3 regions of the Bacillus sp. PK6-025 genome follow, and region 1 is predicted to be linked to each of the others. Evidence: riboswitches for the same ligand, from Rfam matches in the RefSeq annotation. Region 1 holds a riboswitch; each other region holds the start of a gene.
The links. Region 1 has a riboswitch for thiamine pyrophosphate ahead of thiT (energy-coupled thiamine transporter ThiT). Riboswitches for the same ligand answer to the same signal wherever they lie in the genome.
Positions count from the first base shown of each region.

Region 2: linked by a shared signal. The riboswitch ahead of thiC (phosphomethylpyrimidine synthase ThiC) and the one ahead of thiT (energy-coupled thiamine transporter ThiT) in region 1 are both predicted to bind thiamine pyrophosphate.
Region 3: linked by a shared signal. The riboswitch ahead of tenA (thiaminase II) and the one ahead of thiT (energy-coupled thiamine transporter ThiT) in region 1 are both predicted to bind thiamine pyrophosphate.

Region 1 is NZ_CP096509.1:3,306,666-3,310,898, reverse strand. It holds gene M1D67_RS16975 (processed acidic surface protein) at 1-700, shown strand, start outside; gene M1D67_RS16970 (class D sortase) at 807-1,364, shown strand; gene thiT (energy-coupled thiamine transporter ThiT) at 1,405-1,989, opposite strand; TPP riboswitch at 2,101-2,200, opposite strand; gene M1D67_RS16960 (GntR family transcriptional regulator) at 2,362-3,462, shown strand; rRNA gene M1D67_RS16955 (16S ribosomal RNA) at 4,001-4,233, shown strand, end outside.
Region 2 is NZ_CP096509.1:961,261-965,493, reverse strand. It holds gene M1D67_RS04870 (ABC transporter ATP-binding protein) at 1-239, opposite strand, end outside; gene thiC (phosphomethylpyrimidine synthase ThiC) at 441-2,216, opposite strand; TPP riboswitch at 2,365-2,473, opposite strand; gene aroD (type I 3-dehydroquinate dehydratase) at 2,580-3,344, opposite strand; gene M1D67_RS04855 (TetR/AcrR family transcriptional regulator) at 3,471-4,040, opposite strand; gene M1D67_RS04850 (HXXEE domain-containing protein) at 4,150-4,233, shown strand, end outside.
Region 3 is NZ_CP096509.1:4,191,047-4,195,279, forward strand. It holds gene M1D67_RS21400 (ABC transporter ATP-binding protein) at 1-1,231, opposite strand, end outside; gene M1D67_RS21405 (ECF transporter S component) at 1,206-1,805, opposite strand; gene tenA (thiaminase II) at 1,802-2,488, opposite strand; TPP riboswitch at 2,602-2,706, opposite strand; gene M1D67_RS21415 (hypothetical protein) at 2,911-3,069, shown strand; gene aceA (isocitrate lyase) at 3,120-4,233, opposite strand, start outside.

The DNA of each region.
Region 1 (4,233 bases):
TGGCTATATGGAAAGCGGCCAAAACATTCTCGACGTGTTTATGTTTGAATACGAATTGGACGATGCGCTTTTCACTGTGACATATGAAGAAGACGATTTTCAGATCGGGAACCTGTTTCAAGAATTGGGTGTGGATGATCAGGAGTGGGAAAGGCTCGTGAATCATCTCCGAAAGGTGCGCGATAAAAATCCAAACCTTGAAAATGATTTGATGGCTCTTGGAGAACGTCTTGAAACGGTAGCCGATTTCGAGTCTGTATCAGAGCTCTCAGCTCAGGATATCGCTGAAATGCTATCCATTTTAAACGATCTTCAGAAGACGCTTGAAGTGAAAACAAAATACTATCTTGTTAAAGACGGAAAGAAAAAAGAAGTGTCTTTGACAACGCTTGTCAGCGCGGAAGATCTGAAGGGAGCAAGCCTTCTGGTGGAAGTATACGATCTGCAAGGCAACTTCATTTTGGATGTATTGCTGACGCCTGACATGATCGGATCTGATTTAATTCATGATACAGGGTCAAAAGTGAAGCAAACCCAAACGGCTGTCAAACATGATTCAAAGCCATCTCATGTGAAAAAGACGGTTAAAGGTGCAAAGCTTCCAAAGACAGCCGGGCATTACGCGGAATGGTCGATCTTAGGCGCCGTTCTGATGTTTGGCGGATTCTTCATGATCAGAAGGCTTCGCAAAGCGGCTTAACATGTCACTTCCCATTCTAATTATGTAGAGAATGGGAAGTTTTTATAAGGAGTGAAAGGAAATTAAGGCACATCGAAAAAAAATCATCTGGCTCGCAGCTATTGTGATGGTTGTGTGCGGCGCTTATTTTACAACAACGAATGTGTTCAAGTTAATGCACGGCTACGCTCTTTTTTCATTTCAGCAGATGAAAGAAGAAGAAAAGCCTGAAAAACCTCCGATTCAGACGGCGAAAAAAGAAAAAACGGTGATTGATCAAACATTTAAAACCGGGGAGAAAATCGGTGATCTTGTCATTCCGAAAATCAATGCAAGGATTCCTATATATCACGGGACAGATGAAGACGAGCTGCAAAAAGGCGTGGGCCATTTCGCTGGTTCCGTTCTGCCTGGAGAAGATGACAACTCGGTTTTATCAGGCCACCGGGATACGGTTTTCCGAAAACTCGGCCGAGTGGGGAAGGGCGATCAGTTAATTGTTGAAGCTTCCTACGGAACTTTTACATACAAAGTGAAAAAGGTGCGGATCGTGGATGCGGATGACCGGACGGTGATTGTACCAAAGCCGAGAGCAACATTGACGGTTTCCACCTGCTATCCTTTTGACTTTATCGGTTCAGCACCGGAGCGGTATATATTGGTCGCAGATTTGATTAAATCATAAAAAAACAGCGGAATCTCAGGCGAGTCCGCTGTTTTTTATGCTATCTCATGTCTGATCTGTTTTCCAAGAGTTTTGGCGCGGTTAGCAGCAGTAAACAAAGGACAATTGTGCAGACAATGAAAGACGGAAGCATATATGTTCCATTATATACCAAGGAATAAATCCATACCGGAGTGCCTTCAGGCGCATAGTTTCCAAAAAAGACAGCGCCGCTGATGACATGAGCGAGAAATTTCAGTCCGCTTCCGAGAAAGACGGCCAGCGTAACATAGAAAATGATCTTTCCTTTTTGTTTCTCGACTGAAGCATTTCTGATCGATCCGGCAAAAAAGCCGCCGATTCCCGCGGCTGTAGGCGCGATAAAATAATCAAGAAGAAGCTGCAGAGGATGATAAACGTAAAATCCTCCAGTGACAAACTGAAGCAATCCGGCTAAAAACCCGGTTGCCAGCCCTGCCTTCAGCCCCCATCTAAAGGAAATCAGGAAGATCGGAATCATCATGACGGCGATTGAACCGCCTTGAGGCATTTTTAAAAACATTCCGGACACCATATCAAGTATAAGTGCTATTCCTGTCATAAACGCAATTTCAATCAGCTGTACAAGTTGTTTAGATTGATTCATCATAACCCTCACTTTTGATGAACAAAGGGATACTGGACTTCTTTCCCAATAAAAAAAGCAATGCGGGGAAGGAGTAGGAAAGTTTTCCACGCACTGCTTTGGATGCAATTAGAAATGACTTTGCCACATCCCTACGCCAGCGTTAACTAACAGGTTCAAAGGGTCAGAACGGTCGTTCACTCTCAGCCTCGAGGCTCCCCTTGTGGTCATCAAGTTATTTAGTTATATTCTACTATACTAAAAAAAGAAACGGACGACAAGCTGATTTTTCGAAAAATTTTGCTTAATTTCTCCAATATGTAGCAATGCAAACATCTTTTCCTTTATAATAGAACGTATTCGTACGTACAAGATCAGTAAAGGGTTGATCTGATGAGTGAACCTACAAAATACAGCATGGTGAAAAATAAAATTAAATCGTGGATATATGAAGGCAAAGTGAAGCCGGGGGAAAAAATTCATTCGGAAAACGAATTGATGAAAATATTTGATGTAAGCAGGCACACGATCCGGCAAGCGATTGGCGACCTTGTTCATGAAGGGCTTTTATACAGAGAGCAGGGCTCAGGGACGTATTGCTCTCACCGTCTTCAGCTTTCTGAAAAAGGAAGGGAAAGAAATAAGATGATCGGGGTTATTACGACTTACCTTTCGGATTACATTTTTCCTTCTATTATAAGAGGAATCGAATCGTCACTGTCCAGCGAAGGATACACCCTTGTCGTCGCGAGCACCAATAATGACATTGAAAAAGAAAAACAATGCCTTGTGAATATGCTCGATAAAAAAATTGCTGGGTTGATCGTGGAGCCGACGAAAACAGGAAGCTTTAACCCGAATTTAAGTTACTATCTGACGCTTGAACAACATCATATTCCGTATTTGATGATTAACCAATTTTATCAGGAGCTAAATCCGCCCCATTTCATTTTGGATGATGAACACGGCGGCTTTATCGCCACTGAGCATTTGATTAAACTCGGCCATGAAAAAGTGTTCGGTTTCTTTAAACAGGACGATATGCAGGGCGCCAACCGGATGAAAGGATTTATCCGTGCTTTCAGAGAAAACGGCTTGTCGTTTTACCCTGAAATGGTCGTGACGTACACAACAGAGAACAAAAAACAAAAAACGATAGCTGAAGCCAGGAAGCGGCTTTCTTCATCAGACCGTCCGACTGCCATATTCTGCTATAATGACGAGATAGCGCTTTTGGTGTTGGATGTCGTGAGGGAATTCGGTTTGAAAGTGCCGGAAGACATTTCGATTGTCGGATATGACAACTCACATTTGAGCGAGGCATCTGAAGTGAAGCTGACGTCAGTCACTCATCCGAAAATGCAGATGGGGATTGAGGCGGCAAAATGGATGATTGCCAAAGTTGAGGGACGCAACACGAATCAGCTTGAACATTCCACCGTCTACAAACCTGAACTGGTTGTCAGACATTCGACCGCCAAGCTGAAAAGGTAGGCTGCACAATCTTTATCCGCCAACCAGCGTGAATGAAAATGAGAAGAATATATATTCTGTTACAAAGCTCCGGAATGAGGAGCTTTTTATTCAAGTAAAAGCTGATAACGGAGAGTTTAATGTCATCCTCGAAGCTTTGGACCATGTGCAGCTTTAGTAAATCAATTTTTAAAGACCGCTGTATACTTTTATATAGAAGAAAGCAGTAAGAAGAAATAAATGCTGTCAACTGCCTGAGGTCGAGATGATCAGGAATCATCTGAGTCCAAATCATTTGATTATTATTTTTTTAAAAAAGCTATTGTGAAAAACGAAAATAGATGTTATATTAGTATCCGCCCCTAAAAAGGAGGCTTTATAAAAACAACTTCGAAAATCTTTTGAAAAAAGTTGTTGACATTCACGATGATAGAATGTTATATTAGTAAAGTCGCTTCTTCGAGAGGCGGAAATGATCTTTGAAAACTAAACAAGACAAAACGTACCTGTTAATTCATTAAATAAATCGCACACATGTTGTGCGTAGTCATTATCAAACTTCATGGAGAGTTTGATCCTGGCTCAGGACGAACGCTGGCGGCGTGCCTAATACATGCAAGTCGAGCGGACAGATGGGAGCTTGCTCCCTGATGTTAGCGGCGGACGGGTGAGTAACACGTGGGTAACCTGCCTGTAAGACTGGGATAACTCCGGGAAACCGGGGCTAATACCAGATGCTTGATTGAACCGCATGGTTCAATTATAAAAGGTGGCTTTTAGCTACCACTTACA
Region 2 (4,233 bases), 2.0 Mb from region 1:
ATGAAACCTTGCTGAATCCCCGGGCCCTTGATTTCTCTTCCGTTCATGCTGATTCGCCCTTCATAATTCCCGTCAAGACCGGCAGCGATTTTTAAGAGCGTGCTTTTCCCGCATCCGCTTGGACCGATGACAGTCAGAAATTCGCCGTTTTCGACCGTCAGTTTCACGTCTTGAAGCACGCTTGTTTTAAGGCTGCCGTTTCCAAATGCTTTTTCATTTACACGAATTGATAAAGACATCTTGTTCCCCTTTCTTTTCTAAACTGAAAATAAAAAACTCTTATCCCAATTGAGATAAGAGCCTTCGGTTGACCGATCAGCGCTGATGGAATTTTCCGAAATATTAAACAACATACTAATTCATATTATTCCGACCTGTCAACCCCATATTATAAAAAAACAGATGAAAGGTTCCCCTTTCATCTGCAGTATTGCCCGTTTTTAACTGTAAATGCTGCCGCCTGCTTTTTTAAATTCCTTCGCCTTCTCTTCCAATCCTTTTTGAATAGCCTTTTGTTCATCAAGGCCGTTTTCCTTGGCATAGTCGCGAATATCCTGGGAAATTCTCATACTGCAAAATTTAGGCCCGCACATTGAACAAAAGTGTGCCGTTTTGGCGCCTTCCGCCGGAAGGGTTTCATCATGGTATTCAAGCGCTCTTTCCGGATCGAGCGACAAATTGAACTGGTCCCGCCAGCGGAATTCAAAGCGCGCCTTGGAAAGCGCGTCATCGCGGATTTGCGCGCCGGGGTGCCCTTTGGCAAGGTCAGCCGCATGGGCCGCGATTTTGTATGTTATGACGCCTTCGCGGACATCGTCTTTGTTCGGCAGTCCCAAATGCTCCTTCGGCGTCACATAGCAAAGCATGGCCGTGCCGTACCAGCCGATCATCGCCGCTCCGATTGCCGATGTAATATGATCGTAGCCCGGTGCAATATCGGTCGTCAGCGGGCCGAGCGTGTAAAACGGCGCCTCTTTGCAAATTTCCATCTGCTTGTCGACATTCTCTTTAATTTTATGCATCGGCACGTGTCCCGGTCCTTCGATCATCACTTGAACATCATGCTTCCAGGCGATTTCCGTCAGCTCGCCGAGCGTCTCCAATTCGGCAAATTGGGCCTCATCATTCGCATCCGCAATCGAGCCGGGCCGAAGGCCGTCCCCGAGCGAAAATGCGATATCGTATGTTTTCATAATCTCGCAAATCTCTTCAAAATGCGTGTACAGAAAGCTTTCCTCATGATGAGCCAAACACCATTGCGCCATAATTGCCCCGCCGCGGGATACGATTCCAGTGACGCGCTTTGCCGTCAGCGGCACATACCGAAGAAGGACGCCGGCATGAATCGTAAAATAATCAACGCCTTGCTCAGCCTGCTCGATTAATGTATCGCGGTAAATCTCCCAAGTGAGATCTTCCGCGACGCCGTTTACTTTTTCAAGCGCCTGATAAATTGGCACAGTCCCTACAGGAACTGGACAATTGCGGATGATCCACTCCCTCGTTGTATGAATATCTTTACCTGTGGACAAGTCCATCATCGTATCAGCGCCCCAGCGGATGGCCCATGTCATTTTTTCTACTTCTTCTTCAATCGAAGAGGTGACAGCGGAATTGCCGATGTTGGCATTGATTTTCACGTGGAAGTTGCGGCCGATAATCATCGGTTCGCTTTCCGGATGGTTGATATTTGACGGAATAATCGCCCGTCCGCTTGCCACTTCATCACGAACAAATTCGGGAGATACATGCTCTCGGATCGCGATAAATTCCATCTCGGGCGTAATGATCCCCTTTCTTGCGTAATGCAGCTGGGTGACATTTTGACTTTTTTTCGCGCGCAGCGGTTTTCGTTTCAACCCTGGATAGCTGTTGCTCGCTTTCTCTTTGCTTTTATAGCCGTTATCCTCCGGTCTGATTTCTCTGCCTTCATATTCTTCGGTATCGCCGCGCTCCCTGATCCAGGTCGCCCGCAAAGGTTTCAGCCCCTTAAGAATATCAACCTCTGCATTCGCGTCCGTATAGGGACCGCTCGTGTCGTAGACGCGGACAGGCTGATTTTCTTCGGCGCCAAATGAACCCGTCGTCGGACTTAGCGAAATTTCTCTCATCGGCACTTGAATGTCAGGTCGCGCCCCTTCGACATACACTTTGCGGCTCCCTGAAAAACTTGACATAATCGAGATGTTTTTTTGCTGTACTGACTCCTGTTTCATGTAAAAATCCTTCCCCTCTAAAAAATTGATCAGGACGAAACTCCGGAACAGCACCAGCACAAAAAAACCAGGCTCATATGATGAACCTGGTTTTACAGTCAGTAAAATCACTGGAAGACAGACGGACCATACCCATTCCCCATCTTCTCCCGAATCCTTTTTACTTCCCCACGCTGGTACGAACCAGATCAGGTCCAAAGGGTTAAGAAACACATGTTTCTCTCTCAGCCCGCAGTCGGGCACCCCTAGTAAAGCTATTCAATTCATTTTTTATCGTAACACACCGATTTGGCAAGTGAAAAGGATGGAAAAATATATGAATCTTTTTCACTATAAAAGGGATCAGAGCGGCGCACCCAATGATTATAAATTGCGATGAAGCACATCAAGTATATGTTTCAAATCCGTCGCCTCAATTTGGCCAGGTGCGGATGCTTTTTTCGCTGCGCCGAACGTCACGGCCGAGCCAAATACCTCTCCGGCGAGCCGGCTGATCAAGCCTTTTCCGGCCATCGACATCGTGATAATCGGCCGCTTCGCATACCGCTCATGCATCATATGAGTCGCCTCAAGCAACACCAGCACATCTGCCGGTGTTTCAGGCATCACCGCGATCTTAGGGAAATCGGCGCCAAGATCCTGGGCTTTTCGGAGACGGGAAACGATCTCTTCCGCTCTCGGCGTCTTCCCGAAATCGTGGTTGGATATAATGACAAAGACATGCTGCATATGAGCCGCTTGAACCAGTTTTTCCACATGATGCTCTTCATTGAACAGCTCGACATCAATCACATCTGCCAGCCCTGTTTTGACTACGGCATGATTCAAGGAAAAGTAAAATTCCTTACTGACTTCTTTTTCGCCGCCTTCCTCCGCGCTACGAAATGTAAATATCAACGGGATATCCTTTAAGATCTCCCGGATGTCAGCCAATACCTTTTTCACTTTGTCAACGTCTTCGACATCCTCAAAAAAATCCGCCCGCCATTCGGCAAGATCCGGATTAATCGATAGAAGAAAAGCAGCTTCTTCTTTCAATTGTTCATGCGTTTTTCCGATGAGCGGCACGCAAATTTTCGGGGCTCCTTCTCCGATAGCCACCCCTCTGATCTTCACCGTATTCAACAACGGCCTCACTCCTGTTCTCTATATTACAAGGGTCTTTGCATTAACGGTACCGAAGATTGGCCGTAAGCACAAGCAGAAATTAAGAAAGAAGGCTAAACGCTTAAAGCACTCATATACCAACAGAGATCACCTTTCGATAGCTTGCTTGTTTAAAAATGAATCTACTATTCCTTGCAGAATATGACTCATTTCTTCAGGAGTTTCCTTCCGGCCTCTCTCAAACCATTTTGAAAGGATGTTCCAAAAGCCCCCTGCGCTGAATGAAAGCCCGTACTCCAAGTCGATTTTGCTTTTAAAATGAAAGGTTTCTTCTTTAAATTTTTTATGAAGATCCGGTAGAAGTTCATTATATTTCTCAACAATCAAATAAAACAAATGGTTCTGATGAAGGGCTTGTAAAAAATCGGCATGTCGGCTCCAAAAGTTGAAGTATGCATGTCCAAGACTGGATAAGTCAATATGTTTTTCCTGAACAATGTAATTGGAATACTCACTGCAAAGCTGCTCAAAATAGCGGTCTAATATATCTTTTTTTGAATGGAAATGCCGATAAAATGTTCTTCTGTCAAGCTGCGCTTTTTCCGCTATCTCTGTAATGGTGATGTCTGAAAAGCTTTTTTCCTTCATAAGCTCCAACAATGATAGCGTCAGCCAGCTTTTAGATTGCTGAGCTGTTTTTGAGGGCATTTGCTTCATATTCTCTCTCCTGTCGCACTTTTTATGGCAATGTAGCACTTTTCGTTGGCTCATTGACTTTGTTCTCTATGAAATGTCACAATTGTGGCACATAAGAGGGGGAATGTAAATGGAAAACATGCAATTTATAGCTTGGATGCTGCCGATATTATTTATACTGCATGATTTTGAAGAGATGGTGATGGTCGAGGCA
Region 3 (4,233 bases), 880 kb from region 1:
GGTGCGCTTTTTGATGAGCGTCAAGTCCGAATTCCCGCAGCAATTCAGCCGTTTTCTTTTCGACCCGGTCCTCCGGCCATCCCCGCTGCCTCGCCCCGAACGCGATCTCGTCAAACACCGTGTCCCGAATAAATTGAAGCTCGGGATTTTGAAAGACAAAGCCGGCCTTCTCATAGAGCGTCCGGTCGGACCATTTCTTCAGCTCCCGATCCTCAAGATAAAGGCGCCCTTTTTTGACGGCTTCAAGCCTGATCAGACTTTTTAAAAACGTACTCTTTCCGCTCCCGTTCTCGCCGATGACCGAAATCCATTCTCCCCTTGGAATCTCAAGGGTGATGCCGTCGGCAACGATCTTTTTCCGATAGCCGATCGCCGCGTCGTCTGCGCGGATCAATATGTCTCTGTCAGCTGCAGGCCTGTTTTTCGCCTCCTCCTCTTTCATTTTCAATGTAGAAGAGAGCTTGACGGCGAGCGGATGATCATCTTGTGTGATGACATCTTCCCATACCGCAGGGTACAGTTTCGGCTGCCAGATGCCCGCCGCTTTCATCTCCGGCTGAAAATGTTTCACGATTTCTTCCGGCTTTCCGTCAGCGATGATCTGTCCCTTTCCATTGAAAAGAATGACGCGGTCCATCCACTCGATACAGCCGTCCAGCACGTGTTCGACGAACACCATCGTCTGTCCGCTTTTTCGTGAAACGTTACGAAGCAAGGCAAAGATGTCTTTCCGGCTGGCCGGGTCCAGCTGCGCCGTCGGCTCGTCAAAAAACAGCACTTCAGGCTCCAGAGCGAGCAGGCACGCTAATGCCAGTCTCTGCTTCATACCGCCTGACAAGGTTTCGATCGGCGTTTTCTTATCTATCTTTAATCCGACTTGCTCCATCAGCTCCGAGATGATGCCGTCCATATCTTTTGGGGAGACGGACCGGTTTTCTAGGCTAAAAGCGATTTCCTCATCAACATGAAGCATGCAGAACTGCGAATCCGGATCCTGAAACATAACGCCGGCGCTCTTTCTGCGATTGACCTCTCCGCTGACCTCAGCTTCGACATGTTCAGGAATGATGCCGGAAAGCACGGACAACAGTGTCGATTTGCCGCTTCCGCTCGGACCGAGTATCAGCACTTTCTCTCCCTGCCCAATCGACAGCGAGACCCGGTCTAGGACTGTTTCAGGACGATGATAAAAACGGACGGAAAGGTTACTGCATCCGAGAAATGAACGCATCGGCATCATCCTTCTTCCGCTGTTCCTTCATGATCTCATACTGATTCAGGACTCCCGTTTTCGCAAGCGCTTCGACAACGGCTTTTGCCAGCCAGCCGCCGAGTACAATGCCGCTGATGATTTGGATGATAAGCGTCATGATCAGCGTTTGCGTCGTATAGTAGGCAAAACCGTTCGCCATCAGGCTGTATGTCATGCTTCCGACCGCGGCAAGCGCACCGGAAAGCATAAGGGTAAACAAGTTGTAACGCTTATAGCGAAAGATCGCAAACGCGATTTCCGCACCGGCTCCCTGGAACACACCGATTAATAATGCTGACAGTCCAAAGTGGCTTCCGGTCAGCAGTTCGACCGCCGCAGCTGCCGTCTCGGCAATCAGCGCCGCACCCGGTTTACGGATGATATAAGCGACAATCGGGCTGGCGATCACCCAAATGCCGAACATAAAGTTCGCTCCGACAGGCCCGACAATAGCTGAAACAGGGATCCACAAGGTGGACCATCCTAAGTAAATGACGCCGCATGCAACGGACAAGATCACTGCCATCACGACTTCTTTCATGTTCCAATTCATCGTCTCACCGCCTCCATTTCCACAGGCCAATCTTCAACTGTATAAGCCATCTCCCAAAAGCCGTATTCAAGCTGACAGCTTTGCAAAAAAAGCTCCTTCATTTTTTCTTTTTCAGCCTTGCCCGCTGTTTCGGCCCATTCATCCAGGCGGGCGCAAAACTTCGTCGTGATTGAATCGGTTCTGTCTCCGTAAAAACAGATCCAGTCATAAAATGGATGCGACGGGTCAGGCTGAACGTCCATCATCAGTTTTTTTCCGATCTCCCAATATGTCCACGGACAAGGCAGCAAGACGGCTAATATCTCTCCCAGCGTGCCTTCGTGCGCCGTCGTCAGCATATGGTGGATATAATGATGGGCAGAAGGCGCAAGCGGATAGCCCTGCAGAGATTCATACTCCACCCCCGCGGCCCGGCACAGGTTGTTGTGCGGGTGCACTTCGCTGTTTAATACAAATGAAATCTGCTCATGAAACATCTCCATGTCTTTCCGGTTTTGACACTTGGAAATTGCAATTCCGTAGATTTGAATAAAAGCGTTCAAATACTCGTAATCTTGCTTCACATAATGAATAAGCTGCTCCTTTTTCAGCTTGCCGGACGCCAGTCCCAATACAAACGGATGCTCAAAAATGGCTTCAAAAATAGGGTCTGCCTCGCGGCGAAGTTCTGCAGAAAAACTCATGTAGATAGCCTCCTCAGCAATCGGTTTTATAAGGAAGGCACAGGGGGAGCGAGCCGCTTTTTACGCAAAAAAGCCGCCCCAAAATGGAGCGGCCTTTGTATGATGAAATCATAAAGACACCGGCTCCACTTCCCTACGCTAGTATGAACTAGATCAGGTTCAAAGGGTCCAAGATCGCTTCTTGTCTCAGCCGGCTTACGGCTCCCCTAGTGGACTTCCTATTACATTAACTTTTACTCTACACATCAATGATTATGATGTCAACCTGAGTTTTTCAGTTTTATTCTTGTATAGAACCGCCGGGTTTCATACAGAAGATGCAGCGGGTAAAAATATTTATGGAAAAATGTTAATTTTCTGAAACCTTTTGCAGGCTTGTTCGTCTAATATAGTGAAGACAAAAAAATTTGGAGGGGATATTTATGATGATGTTTATCTTGATTTTGACAATGGCTGTGTATTTGTTCTATTCTTTCAGCAAAGACAACCGGCCGGCCAAAAGAAACAACAAAAATCATCAGACACTGACTGTTATTAGGGAAAACCCTTTTACCGCCCCTTCCAATGATGTCAATTGCTAACTTGATAGACAACAAGCAAGCCGCCCCATGACGGGCGGCTTTTTACGTTTTTAGGATTGAAATTGTTCCGCTTCAGTCGATCCCTTCAGTGCAGTGGTTGATGAAGTCCCGCCTGTCACAACCTGGGCGACTTCATCAAAGTAGCTCGTTCCGACTTCGCGCTGATGCCTTGTCGCCGTATAGCCGTGGACTTCGCTGGCAAACTCGGCCTGCTGCAGATCAGAATACGCCGCCATTCCGCGGTGCTTATATTGGCGGGCCAATTCAAACATGCCGTGGTTTAAGGCGTGGAAGCCTGCCAGTGTGACAAATTGAAATTTATAGCCCATTTCACTGAGCTGTTTCTGGAAGTTCAAGATGGTGTTGTCATCCAGTTTGGCCTTCCAGTTGAACGAAGGGGAGCAGTTGTAGGCGAGCAGTTTGCCCGGGAATTTTTCATGGATCGCCTGTGCAAACCGGCGGGCTTCTTCAATATTCGGCTCAGACGTTTCACACCAGATCAAATCGGCATACGGCGCATACGCCAAACCTCTCGCAATCGCCTGATCAAGACCCGGCTTTGTTTTGAAGAACCCTTCCGCTGTTCGCTCTCCCGTCAAAAACGGCGCATCATATGAATCGACGTCGCTTGTGATCAGGTCGGCCGCATTCGCGTCCGTACGGGCAATAAGAATGGTCGGGACTCCCATCACGTCTGCGGCGAGGCGCGCGGCAATCAAATTACGCACCGCCGTTTGCGTCGGAAGCAGCACTTTCCCGCCCAAATGCCCGCACTTTTTCTCAGACGACAACTGGTCTTCAAAGTGAACTCCCGCGGCGCCGGCTTCAATCATACCTTTCATCAGCTCGAACACATTCAGCTGTCCGCCGAAGCCCGCTTCAGCGTCGGCCACAATCGGAGCAAACCAATCGATGTCTTCTTTTCCTTCCATATGGTGAATTTGATCGGCGCGCTGCAGCGTACGGTTGATTTTTTTGACGACTTCCGGCACGCTGTTTGCCGGATAAAGGCTTTGGTCAGGATACATGCTCCCTGACAAATTGGCATCGGCCGCCACCTGCCAACCGCTTAAATAAATCGCTTTCAATCCGGCTTTTACTTGCTGCATGGCTTGATTTCCGGTCAAAGCGCCCAGCGCCGGCACGAAGTCCTCTGTGTGGAGA